2 regions of the Priestia filamentosa genome follow, and region 2 is predicted to be linked to the other one. Evidence: riboswitches for the same ligand, from Rfam matches in the RefSeq annotation. Region 2 holds a riboswitch; the other holds the start of a gene.
The links. Region 2 has a riboswitch for preQ1 ahead of queC (7-cyano-7-deazaguanine synthase QueC). Riboswitches for the same ligand answer to the same signal wherever they lie in the genome.
Positions count from the first base shown of each region.

Region 1 (8,801 bases), on a different contig from region 2:
GTTCCAAAGTGCCAGATATTAATGACGTTGGATTAATGGAAGATCGAGCAACATTGCGTATTTCGAGCCAGCATGTTGCAAATTGGCTTCATCATGGTGTTTGTACAAAGGATAAGGTAGAAGAAACGTTAAGAAGGATGGCAAAAGTTGTAGATGAACAAAACAAAACAGATCAAAACTACAAACCAATGTCTGCTGATTTCGAAGGATCTATTGCTTTCCAAGCAGCTCGCGACTTGATTTTTAAAGGATATGAGCAACCAAGCGGCTACACTGAGCCTATTTTACACAAGCGTCGTCAAGAAGCAAAAAAGAAGGAAGTAGCTCACAAAACAAATTAAAAGGAGAAAAAGTAATGGATGTGTTTGAAGCAATTAAAACAAGAAGAACAGTTGGAGTTGTGAAACAAGATCCTGTTCCTCGAGATGTAACAGAGCGGATTCTTGAGTCTGCTGTATGGGCTCCAAATCATTTTCGAACAGAGCCTTGGCGCTTCTTTGTGCTAGAAGGAGATGGGCGTAACAAGCTAGCAACCGCTTTAGTAGATGCTATTAAAGAGGATATGGAAGATATAACAACAGAGGAAAATAAAAAAAGAATTGAAAAACAGCAAAAAAATCCTTTTCGAGCTCCTCTTGTTATCGCAGTAGGGGTAGAGCCAAGTAATGAACCAAAAGTTCCGTTAAAAGAAGAGTACGCAGCTGTAAGTGCAGCGATCCAAAATATGCTGTTAACGGCACATGCAAGCGGTCTTGGTGCGATTTGGCGTACAGGGGATATTTGTTATCATCCTAAAATTGCTCAGTCTTTTGGTTTATCGGAAAGAGGAGAAGTTGTTGGATTTCTCTATATTGGGTACCCTGCTAAAGAACCAAAAAACGTTAAAAAGACTGATGTATCAACATATACAAAGTGGTTTTCGTAATGAAAAAAAGACTCCCTTATTAATAAGGGAGTCTTTTTTTATTACCAAGGGGCAACTAGGATTTTAGCTTAGTTATATTAAGAGTGCTCATATTTAATTAAGCAACGATAGAATTTTGGATAAACTTTTCATTCTTTCACTCCAGTAACACAGCTAGTTTTCTTATTGATGAAATACGTAAGAGAGATACCTGGAAAATCTATGTGAAGGGAGCGGGTGTATCTGTTAATGTTATACCCTCACCAAAAAGCCTCCTGCTCATGATGAGGGGGCGTTTTTATTAGACTTTTGTGCTATGATTAGTCGTCACATATCAATGGCAGAAATTTTGAATGTATTATGAATAGTAAAGAAGATAAATGTAATTTAAATTATAAATTGATTGTATTAGCCAGTTTCTGTTTGATAAATTTTAGGCTACAAATTTTGTATGAAAAATTAATTTTTTTATACAAAGATTTCTATTTGCTTTAGTAGCAGAACGCTTTTATATTAATCAAGTATTGAAGGGTGTATAAAAGTGTTGGAGGAAATAAAAAACCTTATATACAAGTTTTTTTAGTGCTTGGTTCCTAGGGGATATATTATGTTAACTAAAAACGCTTATCTTATCCAGTCTACAAATAGAAACCCCTACTGAATGCTAAACAGTAGGGGAGATGTTTGCTATTGCACATTAGGGTTTGAAAGCGGTTTCTTTTGTTTGCTTAAACTATGGGATTTTATCTATTTTATTTTTAACCTTCAGCTTTTGAGTTCAACTTAGATCCCAAGTTCCATAAGCTAAATACAATTGTGATTAATCCAAGAATTACACTTGACAAAACTGCTCCATCTGTTAATGAATAGATAAATGGAAAAGCCACAAACCAGACACCGGTAATGACTGAAATCCAGTTTTGCCACGAATTCCAGCCAGGTTTATCAGCTCCCCACAATGATACGATAACTTGAATGATTCCAAAAATTATGCTTGACCACAAAGCTCCTGATTGATCTGAAAAACCAATAACCCAAGGCGCGATAATAAACCAGACACCAATTAATGCATTTAAAATACCCCTTGTTTTCATAATTACACCCCCTCAAAATTTATGAAATCTTTAAAGATTTCATTATTGAATTATATGCTTAGAGACCAACGATATTAACCAAAATGAGATTATATAGGCGGATAAAAAAGTGAAAAAACAATCCACCTCCCTGGGATTGTTTTTTCGTAAAGAAAAATTAGGCTTATAGTTCCTGATTATATTTGTTTCTCATTTTTCATTATTACTACCCATAAAATCCATTATGTTAACTAATTTTATACAGAATATACATTTGATAATGTGCTTTTTATTATCCATACTACTCTTAGGATGGTCAGCTTCCTGACCTTGATGAGAATCCACTGAAATAAGGCTCCTACTTTTACATTATTAGTTACCATTTATTTTATTTCATGTAATCATTTTATTCATTATGTTGAGCTCGTAATACCTGTACTACTATTTCTCCTACTTGTCTACCAAGTTTTAACCCTTCATCATTATCAACTTTAAAATGTACTCCAGCATATAAACGAGATTGAGCACTTTGTTTCATCAATTGACTCATTGTAAAGGACTCCTGAGGGAAGAAATAATTTACTATTGCTTCTGAGCATCCTGCAATTGTTGCATGTGCAGAAGGATAAGCTGGAAAACGTGGGGTAAATAGAACGGGGGATATATTTCTATTGTACTGATTTGGACGTGCTACATCCCATAGATATTTTAAAAACCATGTTATAACACATACATCATTTATGGCAGCATGAAAATAACCTAATATTCTAGCGGTATAGGGGGAACCCATTCTATATTTTTCAGCGAGATTATAAATCATAGGGGTAATTTTGGAAGTTAGTTCGCCTGTACCCCAGTATCGTGCGATTTGAGCCTGTTGCGATGTTAAGGAAGCCAATGTTTGCTCTACAATTAGCAATTCTCTATCCCAATCAATGGTCTCAGGTTTTCTAATGTTCCAATTGATGCGGCGCTGAAATGGATCTGAAAAATTGTTACTTCCTTCTCTTTTTATAAAAAACATTGGCCAATATCCTGCTTCAGGTGCGCCTTTCGGAAGGGTTTGTTCTCCTGGATAAGGATGTTCTGCCCATCTTCTATAAGGTGTTCGCATAACCTTCAACTCCCTATGTAATGTTCTTTCTCTTTTATGATTAAGTATGGAGAGATATGACAATTCATTGAAGATGTATGATGTTAACTAGAAATGAATAGGTATACAGCTTAAAAGTGAAAAAACTTTTACCACATGAGCATAAATGGTCATAGTCATTCCTACATCATCATTCTCTAAAAATGCCTTGTGTTTCTTTTATTATTGATTCTACTACAATTAGAAAGGAGGCATGGGTATGGTGCAATTTTTGTAACAGCTCTTTTCTTAAGCAATTTTTTCTTTGCGTTTTTATTATGTTAGTTTTTCAATACATATAAAGAGTTGAGGTTCCAAATAGAGGAAGAGAAAAATTATCAAAATCATTAAGATGTATTTTATAGAATTACTTATGACTTAATGGGAAAGTCTAATGTTAGCAGAACTTTTAAAGGATAATTTATTTTTAGAAAGGGGAGAAGAGGATGGAGTCACTATGGCTAGAGTATGCTTGGGCATTGTTAGTTCTAATCGGATTAGAAGGATTGTTATCGGCTGACAATGCTCTTGTACTAGCAGTTATAGCCAAGCATTTACCCGAAAATGAAAAAAGAAGAGCTATCAATTATGGTATCATTATGGCCTTTGTTTTTCGATTTGTTGCTCTTTTTGCTATTTCTTTTATCGCAAACGTCTGGCAGATACAGGCGATAGGAGCAGCTTATCTTCTTTACTTAGGTTTAAAACATGTTATTCAGGCGCGTTTCGGAAAAAAGAATAAGGATATTCATAAGGATGATGAAAAGGAAGCCGCTGGAAAAGGTTTCTGGCCGACAGTGGCAAAGATTGCGCTAGCTGACCTTGCTTTTGCAATTGATTCGATACTAGCTGCGGTTGCTCTTGCCCTTGGTCTTCCAGATTCACCGCTCGGCGATTTTGGCGGTATGGATGGAGGACAGTTTATTGTTGTTCTTCTTGGCGGTATTGCTGGCCTTATCTTAATTAAGTTTGCAGCAACCTGGTTTGTGCAGCTTCTTGCAAAACGTCCAGCATTGGAAACAACAGCATATGTCATTGTTGCTTGGGTCGGTGTCAAACTTGCTGTCATTACCCTTGCCCATGAGGATATTGGGTTCTTAGATCATGATTTTCCTCACAGTACAGCTTGGACGTTAATTTTCTACGGAGTATTAGTCGGTATTGCCCTAATTGGTTGGTTTGCACCGAGAAAAACGTGATTTCAGAGAAATCCTAAATGGTAGCTTTGAAATGAAATTTAATTAAAACTATGTCACGAATTCCTATTTGACAATAAAAGTTAAGAATTTATTTTGAAAAATACGCAACCTGTAGATTAACTAAAAACATTTAAGTAAAAACTCTTATTACATTGATAAGAGCTTTTTTACTTAAATATAAGAAATTGATTGTATGCGTTAGGGAAATAGAGGGGGTCCTGTTTTATCCAATTGGTTAAGAAATAGCGGATCACCTTTAAAAGAGTGCATGGGAAGCGGTGAAGCTCCTTTGAGTGAACTACTCAAGACGCCATGGGCATTGACTACAAATCATATTGTTAGTAGAAAACAGCTATCTTCTTATGAAGGTAGTTGTTTTCTTTCGAGATGGATAAGGTATGTAAAGTTAGTTAACGTAACGTAATTATAAGCATTGAAAAGGGTTCGGCGTCTAGTTACCCAACCTTTTTTTAATATAACAAAATAACCTATTATTCGCTTCGATATCTTTCCTATTAGTTGAAATGGTCCTTATTAGAAATAGATAGATAAAACCTTCTATTAAGGTAATTTTAATCATTCATGCCTTTTTTAAAGAGTAAGTTTATAGTTTTAGGCCAAAACAGGTTTTTGACATGTAATATTCATCCAATCTTTGCTCTAACAATTTCATATGATATTACATATAAGATGTGAGGAGGTGAACATGTCTATGTATGAATTTGAATATGATTATGATAAAAAAGACTCTTGTTATGATAAACATGACAAACATGATAAATTTAAAAAAGTAAAATGTTATTGTGAAGAGCAAGAGGATCGTCGTAAATATGAAGATAAAGATGATTGTAAACATGATGATAAAGATGAGAAAAAGAAATTTATTCTAAAAGGATATCTTTACTTCAAAGAAGATCATGATTGCGACCGCAAGAAAAAATATTAGTAATATGAAAATATTTATACCTTTTCATATTGTTAAATGGATTATGCTTTGAATCATCTCTCCTTATGGATAAAAGAGGCTGACCCCAAAAATTGTGAAAGTGAACTTTTGGTTGTCAGCTTCTTTTCCTTTCAATTCTACCTTAAAAAGAGAGTTTCAAAATCTTTTTTTATTTAAAAAGGAGTGATTAAAATAAGTAAGCATTACCCTTATAAGAAATCACAAGTCTGGTACCCCAATCATAAAAGTGGTAGCGTAACATTATCAGCATTCAGAGCTATTAATAATACTGCTAATCAGTCTCTTCCCGCAAACGCTGCTAGCCAAGTTCTTTTTCAAAATGAACAATTTGATTTAGCGAATGAATATAACCCAAATACATCTACATTTATTCCACAAACGGATGGGGTATATTCGCTCACTGCATCTGTTGAGTTTCAACCGAATATCATGGGTGAGTTTACCTTAGAAATGGTTTTCCTGATAAATAGCGATATAATTGAGGGAAGAAATAGTGAAACTTTTGCAGGTAATATTCCGGCAATCCTAACGACTACTGAGATACTTCAGTTAAATGCTGGAGATCAGGTGCAGGTAGCAATGAGAAGTACTGCCGCTGGTGCGATCCAAGCAAGCCCAAGTACACACTTTGCAGCAGTTAGAGTTTCTTCCCCAGCAACATAAACAAGATTAGGCACCCTTTAGGTACCTAACCTCTAATATTTAATCTGTTGATAAGAAAAACGACCTTTTCTTTTAAAAAGTCGTTTTTTTTTTGCTCTTTTTGTGTATTTATAATTCACATATTGAACAGGATTCTTAACATAATCATTTATCTGTTCATTTATTACAGATAAAAGGTTTCATTAATTTCCCATGACTCGACAATTTGATGTGCTATTCGTGCATCATATCCTTTACCCATCAAATAAGTGATAGCTGCTATTTCCATCATTGCATGAGGGATAGATGTTTTTTGAGCTTCATTTAAACCATATTGTACCCATGGGTTAACCTTTAATAAAGTTTCTTGTTTGAGATGATGGGAGGTAGTATAAAGAGGATACACAGTAATTATATCCTTTCACATATAGTTGAATATCACAATCCTAGTTTATGCGCATTAATTAATCTTGTGAGGACTTTATATAATGGTTCTCATAATAAAAAGGCTTCCTGTCATAAGGAAGCCTTTTGCTTTTTCTCTTTTAATTCAAGAGCGTTTTGAAAGATAATTTTTTATCTAAAGCCATCATGATAAAAGCGCCGATAAACATCACAACGAATTCACCAACAGCAGTTGTGAGCCATGTGAAAAGGAAGGGAAGTCCTAATGCTAAGTGCAGCTCAAAGGCGATAATAAACATTGTTACTGTAAAAATAGCTGTATTCATCATCATACGAGCCCATAAGTTCTTTATATAGCGGCCTACTCCAATTGTAACAAGTAGAGCTATAAGAGATTGAAGAACGCCAAATACAAGATCATATGCTCCAAGCGGTGAGAATAGTAAATTTGTTAAGAAAACTCCAATGACGATACCAAAAATGAACTTCTTGTTAAATACAACAAGATGATTAAACATCTCAGAAAGTCTAAACTGAATGTTCGTAAAGCCAAATGGCTGAATTAAAAGAGATACGGCAATATATAAAGCCGCTACAAGGGCGTTAATACTTATTGTTCTAATATTCATCAATTTATTTCTCCTTAGTTTTTTAGCGTGGGAGGGTTACGAACCACGGTAATACTAAAAAATAATACAAGAGGGCGCACGTTTCGTCAATAAAGAGATAAGGAAAGAAAAAAAGTAAAAACATTCTGGCTAGTCCTATAAAAAAGACTCTTTTTTAAAAAAGAGTCTTTTCACTATGTATAGGAATAAATTCTTCTTCGTCTTCATATAATCCACGTTCTTTTAAGTATTCAATGAAATAAAGGTCTGCTTCCTTTCTTTCATCATATGGTTTCTTTGAAAGAACGAAACCAATTTTCCCTTCATTAGTAAGCTCAACAGAAGAGATATAAGCTTGAATGTTATGGCGAAGGAAAAGCTCTTTTGCAGGAATGATTAAGCCTTTTAAAAATTGAGAAAGAAGTTCTAACTCAAATTGAAATGTAAAACGTTCGACTTTAGAGAGATCTGCAAAGATGACGCCAATAAAGCCTGTATTAAAAATTTCATGTTCTTTTATTTTTTCATCCTCATTTAAATGTCCAACTTCACGTAGGTAGTTAATAAAATAACTTTTTCCTTCTTTCCGGCGGAAGGGTTTCTTAGATAAAACAAGACCAATTTTCTTTTGTTTTGGTAAATAGATGCAGGAGATGTGCGCAGGAATACCGTGCTGCGAAAATAAAATGCTGCTTCCTTGCAATAGCCCATCAAGCACGTGATGTGTAATTTGCAGCTTTTTACGAGAGAAGTAGTATTCGTATTTCGTTAAATCATCTAAGTCTGTGAACGTTGCCCCAATGAAACCAGTATTTGAAAGAGTAGGGGAAGAGGTTTTTTTACGACTATGTTTTGTCATTCTTGCCATAAGCTCAGCTCCTTGCATTAGTAACACGAACAGATGTTCTATACCCCTATATTACAGCACTTTTCTCTAAAAGTAAAGAAAAAGAAGAGGGAAAATTGAGAGAGAAGGAAGATTTTCTCTTATTTTTCATCCAGTATAATAAAAAGAGCAACAAAAAAAGCATTGATCAGTATCATCAATGCTTTGATTATGCAAGGTTTGAACCTTCATCATCTGTTTCATCTTCTACAAAACAGTCCATTGTATGTAATGTTTTATCATCGTGACTTCCATAATAAATCGTAATATTCATAAACATATCGCTCCTTTTTATGAGGAATGAATCTGTTGTTCACATTTCCATTGTAAGAGATAGTCTCATTATACCCCAAGGCAAGATGTTCCACAACTAAAAAAGAGCGATATTTATATTATATTAAAATGGCTTCCATTTCACTTTCATTGCTTCACGATAACGTTCTTCAACATGTGCCCAATTGACAACATTCCACCAGTTCTCAATATACTTCTTGCGGTCATTTTGATATTTCAAATAATAAGAATGCTCCCATACATCGAGAGCTAGAAGAGGGATAACATCGTATTGACTTAAGTTTTGGTGTTTTTCAGCTTGTAAAATCTCCACACGATGAGCACGGGGAGCCCATACTAAAACACCCCATCCAGATCCTTCTACTTTGTTTGCGGCTTCTGTAAACTGTTGTTTAAATCGTTCAAATCCTCCAAATGTGCTATCAATCGCTTTTCGTATTTCACCTCTTGGTTTTCCTCCACCATTTGGACTCATTACATTCCAAAACAGCGTATGAAGATAATGTCCAGCACCGTGAAAAGCGGCTTCTCGTTCCCAATGGGCAATAAGCGTAAAATCTCCATTGCTTCGCGCTTTTTTCATTTCTTTCTCTGCTTTGTTCAACCCATCAACATATGTTTGATGATGTTTGTCATGATGAAGCCTCATTGTTTCGCGGTCAATATAAGGCTCAAGTGCTTCATACGGATA
Region 1 is NZ_FXAJ01000002.1:1,236,900-1,245,700, reverse strand. It holds gene B9N79_RS13335 (malate synthase G) at 1-341, shown strand, start outside; gene B9N79_RS13330 (nitroreductase family protein) at 356-925, shown strand; gene B9N79_RS13325 (SPW repeat protein) at 1,663-1,998, opposite strand; gene B9N79_RS13320 (vanadium-dependent haloperoxidase) at 2,384-3,091, opposite strand; gene B9N79_RS13315 (TerC family protein) at 3,556-4,308, shown strand; gene B9N79_RS13310 (hypothetical protein) at 5,015-5,254, shown strand; partial or broken gene B9N79_RS13305 (C1q-like domain-containing protein) at 5,582-5,938, shown strand; gene B9N79_RS13300 (hypothetical protein) at 6,102-6,323, opposite strand; gene B9N79_RS13295 (QueT transporter family protein) at 6,463-6,951, opposite strand; PreQ1 riboswitch class I at 6,960-7,004, opposite strand; gene B9N79_RS13290 (hypothetical protein) at 7,106-7,798, opposite strand; gene B9N79_RS13285 (superoxide dismutase) at 8,214-8,801, opposite strand, start outside.
Region 1: linked by a shared signal. The riboswitch ahead of B9N79_RS13295 (QueT transporter family protein) and the one ahead of queC (7-cyano-7-deazaguanine synthase QueC) in region 2 are both predicted to bind preQ1.

Region 2 (8,801 bases):
AGAACGACGCTATTATTTAACAGCACTAAGAGAAAGAATTGAAGTTGCTTTGAAAAAAGGACAGGTTATGAGAACATCTCCTTACGAACAAGTAGTAGCAAACATTAAAAATGTGCGAAATGGACATCTTTATTTAAATGGAGAAATTAGCTATCCTCATCTGTCTAAATATATTAAAATAGCTAATCAAGAGAATGTACCTTTTACAATTGTCCAAAATCATCATAGTGAAACAGATATTGGTCTTGTTTTGACAGGTAGCAACGGAAGTGAAGATAAAGATATTTTTATCCAAAATTAAAAAGCAGGCTTTTGCCTGCTTTTTAATCTCTAGAGTACTTATTATTATTTCATAAATACATGATCACCAATACGCGCTACAACAGGACGAGATTTTAACCAATCACTTGTTGCAATATCCGGGTTGTAGAAAAACAGCGTTTCTTTTTGAGCACGATTTGTAATAGCTTCGTTTACGGCTTTCTTTGATTCTTCTGAAGCTGGATTGTTAATTGAACCGTTTTGAACAGGTGTGAAGGCATAGCTTCCCCCTGGAATCTTTTGATTAATAACCTCTGTAATTGTATCCGGAAACTCGCTTGAAGCCACTCGGTTTAATACAACGTTTGCTACTGCTACTTTGCCTTCATAAGGCTCCCCTTTTGCTTCAGCCTCAACAACACGTTCTAAAAGGTCACGCTCTTCTGGTGAAACAGCTTGAGCTTGTCCTTGATTTTCTGGTGATGCACTTGTTTGTTCAGCTGTATTTGGCTGTGTAGCTACATTTGTTTCTGCTGCTTTAACTTCTTTTGTTTGAGCAGGCTGTGCCGTTTCTTTATTTGGAATTGTAAGCATTGCTTGCGCATAAATCAAGTTTCCTGTTAGGTTGTTTGCTTGTTGCAACTCTTCAATGGAAACTCCATAGTTCTTTGCAATACTAGATAATGTATCGCCTTTTTTAATTTTATATAAGTCATCATCATTTGTTGGAATAAATAGTGACTCACCAATATAAATAATGTCATTTCGACGATCATTCGCTTTTTTAATATCATCAATTGAAATATGATAATCTTCTCCAAGCTTCCAAAGGGTATCCCCTTTTTGAACTTGATGGTTTGTTGCAGCAGAAGCTGTTCCTTTTCCAACGAATAAGAATGCGATTGCTGCTGATACAACAGCCCACTTTTTCATATTTTTTTTCTTCATGATGCCCCTCCTGTAGAAAACTATGTTCCTAAATCTATCACAGCTTTTTCTACAATGCATTGAAAAAATAGATTAAGTTTATTGCATAATCTTTAAAAACTATTACAAAAGAAACCGAGAAAGCTTTAAACACAATAAAAAGTCCCAGTTTCATTTGTAATAAAACTGGGACTTTATACAATATATTTTTTTAATCTTGAAGACAAATGTCTACAACATCATAGAAATCAATGACAATTTTAGAGCCGTTTATATCCATAAATGTAAATATATCTTCTTCTTTTGAAAGATGAATAACATATCCATCAAGCGATTGTTCTCTGTTATCATAAACTGTCTTAATAGCTACTTTTTTATGATGAATAAAAGCATCTTGCAAGATTTCATGCAGACGTTTAAGACCTTTATCTTCAGGACGCTTCGTTATTAGCATGCCATACGTAATGTGACCTTTTTCGTTTCTCCATACGTAGTCTGCAAAATAAAATGGAGTTTTATTTTTCATACTCTTCCCTCCGTTCATATCTCAAGAAGTCTAGCATAAGAAAAGGCACTGAAAAGTTTTTCAGTGCTAACTGCGTGGAGCTTCTAAATAGTGATAAATAATTTTACCACCTTGCTTTGCAATTCCTCTAAAATGTTTAAAGTCTTCCCTTTGAACAAGAAGAGGTTGAAATAAGAGAAAATGTTCTTTTTCAACTACAAGTTCATCTATCTCTCCCTTTTTCAATGCGTCAAGCTGCTCATTTGCTTCTTCTCTATCCACTAAAAACACCTCTTTTATACTTATAGCTCATCTTTCTTATTCATACGCTCTAAAATACGGCGCTTCTGATATAGCATTATACCAGCTTCTGCAACGTCCTGCATCATTGACTTATTAATAAATGCTCCAAAAAAAACACCTGCAATAGGGACAAGTTGAAAAAGTTTCTTCCATCCAAAGTTATCTCTATACGTGTAGACTACCTCACGCCATCCTTGCAGCTGTGAAGCCATTGCAGCATATTCATATTCTCCGTTACGGTAAAGAGCTAAATCCTCTAGAATAGCTTTTTTTCCAACAACATCAGCAGAAGAAAATTGCAGGCATTTTACGATAAAAGCCCGCTCTTTTTTATCATTTGGATCATATCCATAGCAAACTGCTATATCTTGAAGCGTTTTAAGTGACAGCCCAAGCAAGGCAGGAATATCAACAGCAAGGGTAAATACTCCCCCAAAACCTGTGGTTGCTCCTTGAACTGTTGCCATATTCCCTCTGTTTTTTTGAATGCTTTCACTTACAGCATTCATTACAGCTACAGGAACTTTGTCTATGTCTTCTATTGTTTCTGGATTAATTCCATTATTTTGCTCACGCAAACGTTTTAGTACGCCCTTTTCACTTGTTAAATACTTTCCTCCACTTTGAACAAAGCTTCCTAGCTCATCTAGCAAAGAACCAATTTTCTTTTGAATAAAAGCAGGCGTTAATTTATCTATAATTTTAAAAGGAATACGGCTGAAACGTTCCCAAAACCATAAGCCCTTTTGATCTTTTTCCCATTCTTCAATTTCTTTTAACATCTCTTGAAGTGTTTCTCTATTTTCCATCCGCTCTCTCCTTACTTTCAAAAACTTCAGCTTTCATCATAATACGTTTAAAACAGAGATAAAGTTTCAACTTAAATAGGGCTTCTTTCCCTTTTTTATCTTAACCAAAACTATACCCCAAATTACTTACAATGTCAGTTCAAATGTGCTATTTTTATAGAAATGTCTTTACTGATTTTGTTTTTTAAGGCAAAATATTTAAAAAAGTAATTTTCAAAAAAATGAAACTTTTTTTAATCAGTAATCGTTAATGTTATTAAAACGCTTTTGTAAAGGGGAGAGAGCATGAAGATTGCGGAGATTGGAAACGTTATTCAGTTTAAGGATGGATTGAAAGGAATTGTAGAAAAAGTAAACGAAAACTCTGTTATCGTTGATCTTACGTACATGAGCAACTTTCGAGAATTAGATTTAGAACATAAAACCGTTGTGAACCATAAAAACTATCAAATTATTGAAGAAACCCTATAGATTAAAAAAACGCAGTAGAGTCTCTACCGCGTTTTTTTACTGTGTTTATCTATAACCTGTTTCTTTTGCTCTTTTGTTAAAATGCCGATTTTATAAAATAAATAAGCGTATTTCTGAACTTTGTTCACCGTATTTCGCTCCTTTTTACTCTATTATATGGCAGAGGTAAAAAAAGTTTCCTTAACGCAATAATAAACCAAGCCCTTTTCAAAAAGCAAGAAAAAAAGCTAGAGCTTTTGCTCTAGCTTACATATGTTGTACAGATTGTTGGTTCACTACTTCATTACAATGGCCATTAAAAATTTCATCACTTTCGTGAACATGAACCCCATTTTGTTCAACTAATGCTGCTGCAACCATTGCTTTTGCAACATTTTCACATTTAATTGGTTTATATTTACGATATTTTCCTACAAAAGCAAAAGAGAACAGTCTCATTAAACTAAAGATTGTTTTCTCATATAATCCTATCCGTTCTCTTTTTCCGATCAGAACTGATGGACGGAAAAAATGGGTAGATCGAATATAAAGCTGACAAATGTCTTCCTCTGCCTGCCCTTTTACTTTAATGTAGAAAAAAGGTGAGCGCAGATTAGCACCTATTGAGGTTACTGCTAAAAAGCTTCGAGCCTTTTGACTTTCTGCACATTTTGCTGCAGCAAGAGGGTACTCATAATCCGCTTTTAAAAACTGTGCTTTTGTCCCTGATTGTTTCATTGTTGATCCAATACAGCAAAAAACATGGTCAACTTCAAATTCCTTCTCATACTCTTTTAAGTCATCAAAACTCGTGCGGATTTGACGAAGTTTTTCATGTTGAATAGGTAATGTTTTTTGTACAAATACCGTTACTTTTTCATACAGCTTGTTGTCTAATAAAAGGTGCAAAAGCTCTTTTCCAATAAGACCCTCAGCGCCAAGCAACACTGCTGAACGTTGTTCCACTGCTCTCACCTTCTTATACCATTTTTCCCTAGAGAATACTTAAGTGACACTTATGAAAAGTGTCACTTATACGTTAACGGTTATCAATTTTCTCTGGATAAAGATCATGATTCATTAGACGATGTTCGGCAATACGTTCGTATTTTGTCCCTGGTTTTCCATAGTTTACATACGGGTCAATTGAAATACCACCACGTGGTGTAAATTTCCCCCATACTTCAATGTAACGTGGATCCATAAGCTCGATTAAATCGTTCATAATGATATTCATGCAGTCTTCATGAAAATCTCCATGATTTCTGAAACTAAATAAATACAGTTTTAATGATTTACTTTCAACCATCTTTTGATCTGGAATATAGCTAATATAAATTGTAGCAAAATCTGGTTGATTTGTTTTAGGACAAAGACTTGTAAACTCAGGACAGTTAAACTTTACAAAATAATCGCGATTTGGATGTTTATTATCAAACGATTCCAGCACTTCTGGAGAATAGTGAAAAGTATATTCTGTTCCCTGATTTCCTAGTAATGTTACACCTTCAAGTTCTTCATTTTTACGACCAGTCAATTGTCGTTCCCCACTTTCTACGCTAGTCATTCTAACAGCGTTTTTCATTTTTGTGAATAGTTCTGTGCATATTTTTTATTAAAAATTTTTTTCCTTTTATACACCGCGCTTGTTTCCCCACACAAGAGTATGAAGTTGAGGCAAAACACGGGCATGATTCATTTTTTTAGATCCCACGGCTTTATCAATAAGCCACTCATACTTTACGAGAAGATTGTTCAGTAAGTCCTCATCATTTGCTGTTGTCACATCATCGTTTCCAACCTGCAAATAAAAAGAAACGTCGGGATAGCGACTGTGAATAGCTTCCGCAAATTCAAAGTCTTCATCATTAAAAACAACCACTTTCAAACTTACATGGTTAAGACGTTCTCCTTGTTTAAGTCGCTCCATCACTTCATCAAGAACTTCCAAGTTTGGTTTCATCTTAGAACTTGGAGGTTTTGGAGAGATTGTTAGATCATTGATTTTCAAAAACCAGTCTTGATAGCGACTTCCTTGTGTTTCAAGACCTGTTTCAATTCCTTTTTGTGAAAGAAGGTCAATAAGTTCATCTAAATGTTTTAAGAGCGCTGGATTCCCTCCAGAGATTGTTACATGATTAAAGTGCTCTCCACCTATGTCAAACAACTTCTGTAAAATTTCTGAAGCCTCCATCATTTTAATATCTTCTTTTGCAGAACCGTCCCATGTAAAAGAGGAATCGCACCAAGCGCAGGAGTAATCACAACCTGCTGTACGCACAAACATAGTCTTACGCCCAACGACCATTCCTTCCCCTTGAATGGTTGGACCGAATATTTCTAAGACGGGAATTTTATGACTCACTTTTCTTCCCTCTTTTCGGACGATACACAACATAACTTGTTGGCGTTTCTCGCAAGAAGACTTGCAAACAAACTGGTTTGTTTTCTAATGTATCTAAATGCTTTTGAATGCGCTCATAAATTGTACGTGCAACAACCTCTGTTGTCGGAAAGAAGTTAGGATCACGGTCATCAAATGCTTCATGATCATTTAACAACGTATGATCAAACTCTTTTGCCACAAGTTTTTTCAAACTTTGAAAATTTACTAAAAATCCTGTTTCATCAAGCTCGTCACCTGCGATAGTCACGTTAGCAAAGTACGTGTGACCGTGCATGTTTTGACATGCTCCTGCACTTTCATGAGGAACAAAGTGAGCTGATGCAAAATGCATATCTTTGTTTAGTTCATAGCTAAAATCATGAGCGACGCTCGGATAAATTTGCTGTAGCATTTTTCTCCTCCTCTTTCTCAGCCAAGTATTGATCAAGCCCATTTTTTCTTAGTTTACATGCTGGGCATTCTCCACAGCCATCAGCTTTGATGCCGTTATAACATGTAAGCGTGTTATAGCGAATATAATCGAGAGCACCAAGCTCATCAGCTAATTTCCACGTATCTTTTTTATCAATCCACATTAGTGGCGTATGAATTACAAAGTTATGATCCATTGATAAGTTAAGCGTAACATTTAATGATTTAACAAAAATATCTCGGCAATCTGGGTATCCCGAGAAGTCTGTTTCACAAACCCCTGTTACAAGATGGCGCGCACCCTTCCCTTTTGCCATAATCGAAGCAAATGATAAGAAGAGCAAGTTTCGGCCGTCCACAAACGTTGTTGGAAGCTCTCCTTCCTTCTCCTCTATTTCAATATCAGATCGCGTAAGAGCATTTGGAGCAAGCTGATTTAATAAAGACATATCAAGCACTGTATTTTCTACACCAAGATCTTTTGCAATTTCTTCCGCAACTTCTATTTCTTTATTGTGTCTTTGTCCATAATGAAACGTCACCGTCTCAACTTCTTCAAAGTTTTCAAGTGCCCAAAATAGACACGTTGTGCTATCTTGTCCACCACTAAATACAACAACTGCTTTCTCATTTTTCAACACGAACAACTCCTTAACAAACTTAATTTATGCACAAAAAAAGCGAACTTTTAAAAAGTTCGCTTCACTTATCATTGTAAAAAAATACCTAAATATAACTAGAGCAACCGAAAAAAGACCATAGCTTTCCCCTGTTCAAAAAGCGGAGCTATCGTGTTGCTTAGTTTTTTATCGAGGGAGTTTGCGAACCTCTCCCATGCAAGGGCATGGATTTTCAATATATTTTTCTATCCTACTATAGCATATCTTTTTTACTGAGGACAGGTTTTTATTTATATCTCATCAAAAAAGCTAACAAATGTGTTAGCTTTTTTACAATACTATTATTTTTCCTTTTTGTTTGGATAAGGACTTGTTTCTGAAGCAAGCTCTTCGAATGTTTTCACTTTCCCATGTGGCTGTTGAGTTTGCTTTCGGACATTCCATTGACGCTCTTGTTCATGCTTTGACTTTGTCAAACTTCTCATTCCTTTCTCTATCCATTCCTTTATTAGACTACACTTTTCCTCGTATTTTATCCGCTTCCTTTTTATATAATAAGGAAGATTTCCTGCAAAAAAAGGTTTGAAGGAAACTCATAGTGTAAAATAGTAAAGAAAAGGATTTTTATCCATACATGCAATTTACTTACGGCAGAGAAGGTGAAATTATGGGCATCGGCAAAAGAATGTTAACACGCTATATGTCAAAAGCTATTCCATTTGTTAAAAATAAAAAGCGTAGCGCGTCTCTTTTAACAGGAGTTATTCACAAAGTAAAAAAACGTTCTTTCAAACAAAGCAAAGAAGAGCTTACATGGCTTATCAATATGTTTAGGGACTGGATTAAAGGAGACTATCCTAATATCCCTAAACGCACATTACTCACTGTAGCAGGCACTCTTCTTTATGTTCTGTCTCCTATTGACCTTGTTCCAGATTTTTTATTTCTGATTGGTGTCTTAGATGATTTTGCTGTCATCAGTTTTGCAATGAAACAAATTGAAAAAGATATTAACCAGTACAAAGCCTGGTTTCAAAGTCAAAAGCGACCTCTTGAGCTACCGGAAGATACTATTTCTTCTACAAAATAAAAATAAGCTACTGTAAAAGTAGCTTATTTTTTTAAATGAGCTTGAAACCAGTTTTGAATCTCTGCATCTGTTTCTTTTTCATATTGACTTAATGGATGATCTCCATTTGGGTAAATAACAAGCTTCACTTCCTTGCTCTCATCTTGTAACTTCTTCACAAGCTTCTCTGCTTGTGTATAGTGAACAAGCTTGTCATTTGTTCCATGCAAAAGCAACAGTGGAGAATTCACTTTGTCAGGCCAATATACAACAGAGCGAGATCTATAAGCATCTTTGCTTTCTTGGGGGGGACCAACAATTTGATCTAATACTTCTTTCATTTTAGGACCGCGCTGATCATAAAACTGAAACATATCTGTAATGCCTGATTTAACAACGACTGCATCAAACTTTATATTATTCTTCATTAAAAGATATGTCATCATACCGCCTCTTGAATATCCAAGCGCAACTTTGTGATTTTCATCCGTATATGGAAGACCTTCAGCATAATTTAAAAGATTTATAACATCATGAATATCTTGTCCTCCATATGTTTCGGTTCCTTCACTTCCACCGTTGCCACGATATTGACTTGCAATTACAACATATCCTCTACTTGCCCATGAGGCGAGGTAAGCTAACCTTTCCTCATTAATTTGGCTATAATGACCATGACCGCCTCTATTATATACAAGAATAGGCCACTTTCCTTCCGTTCCTTTTGGCTTTAGCAAATATCCTTTGATTTTCAGCTCATCGCTAGGATATGTTAGTTCATACGTATCAACGCTATTTTGATATGAAGAGGAAACGTGAATTTTACGTTGAATATCATTGCTTCCCTCTCCTCTTGTTCCAACAAAAAGCAAAAAGCTACAGATGACAACTCCTACAAGTAGTAGGATTGCTTTTTTCATGTTCTTCTCTCCTATGCTCAAAATGGTGTTTATAGTATGTGCTTAACAATGATGATTTTATAGTTGGTAATAAAGTGAAACTTTTTACAAAGATTGGTTCTTATGAATCTTTTCAGTAA
Region 2 is NZ_FXAJ01000003.1:99,075-107,875, reverse strand. It holds gene B9N79_RS14055 (YueI family protein) at 1-301, shown strand, start outside; gene B9N79_RS14050 (cell wall hydrolase) at 346-1,209, opposite strand; gene B9N79_RS14045 (hypothetical protein) at 1,400-1,714, opposite strand; gene B9N79_RS14040 (hypothetical protein) at 1,781-1,975, opposite strand; gene B9N79_RS14035 (EcsC family protein) at 1,996-2,805, opposite strand; gene B9N79_RS14030 (YkvS family protein) at 3,091-3,276, shown strand; gene B9N79_RS14025 (NAD-dependent epimerase/dehydratase family protein) at 3,523-4,221, opposite strand; gene queF (preQ(1) synthase) at 4,295-4,792, opposite strand; gene queE (7-carboxy-7-deazaguanine synthase QueE) at 4,889-5,620, opposite strand; gene queD (6-carboxytetrahydropterin synthase QueD) at 5,610-6,053, opposite strand; gene queC (7-cyano-7-deazaguanine synthase QueC) at 6,019-6,711, opposite strand; PreQ1 riboswitch class I at 6,866-6,909, opposite strand; gene B9N79_RS26595 (DUF6254 family protein) at 7,035-7,169, opposite strand; gene B9N79_RS14000 (YkvA family protein) at 7,361-7,783, shown strand; gene B9N79_RS13995 (alpha/beta hydrolase family protein) at 7,807-8,682, opposite strand.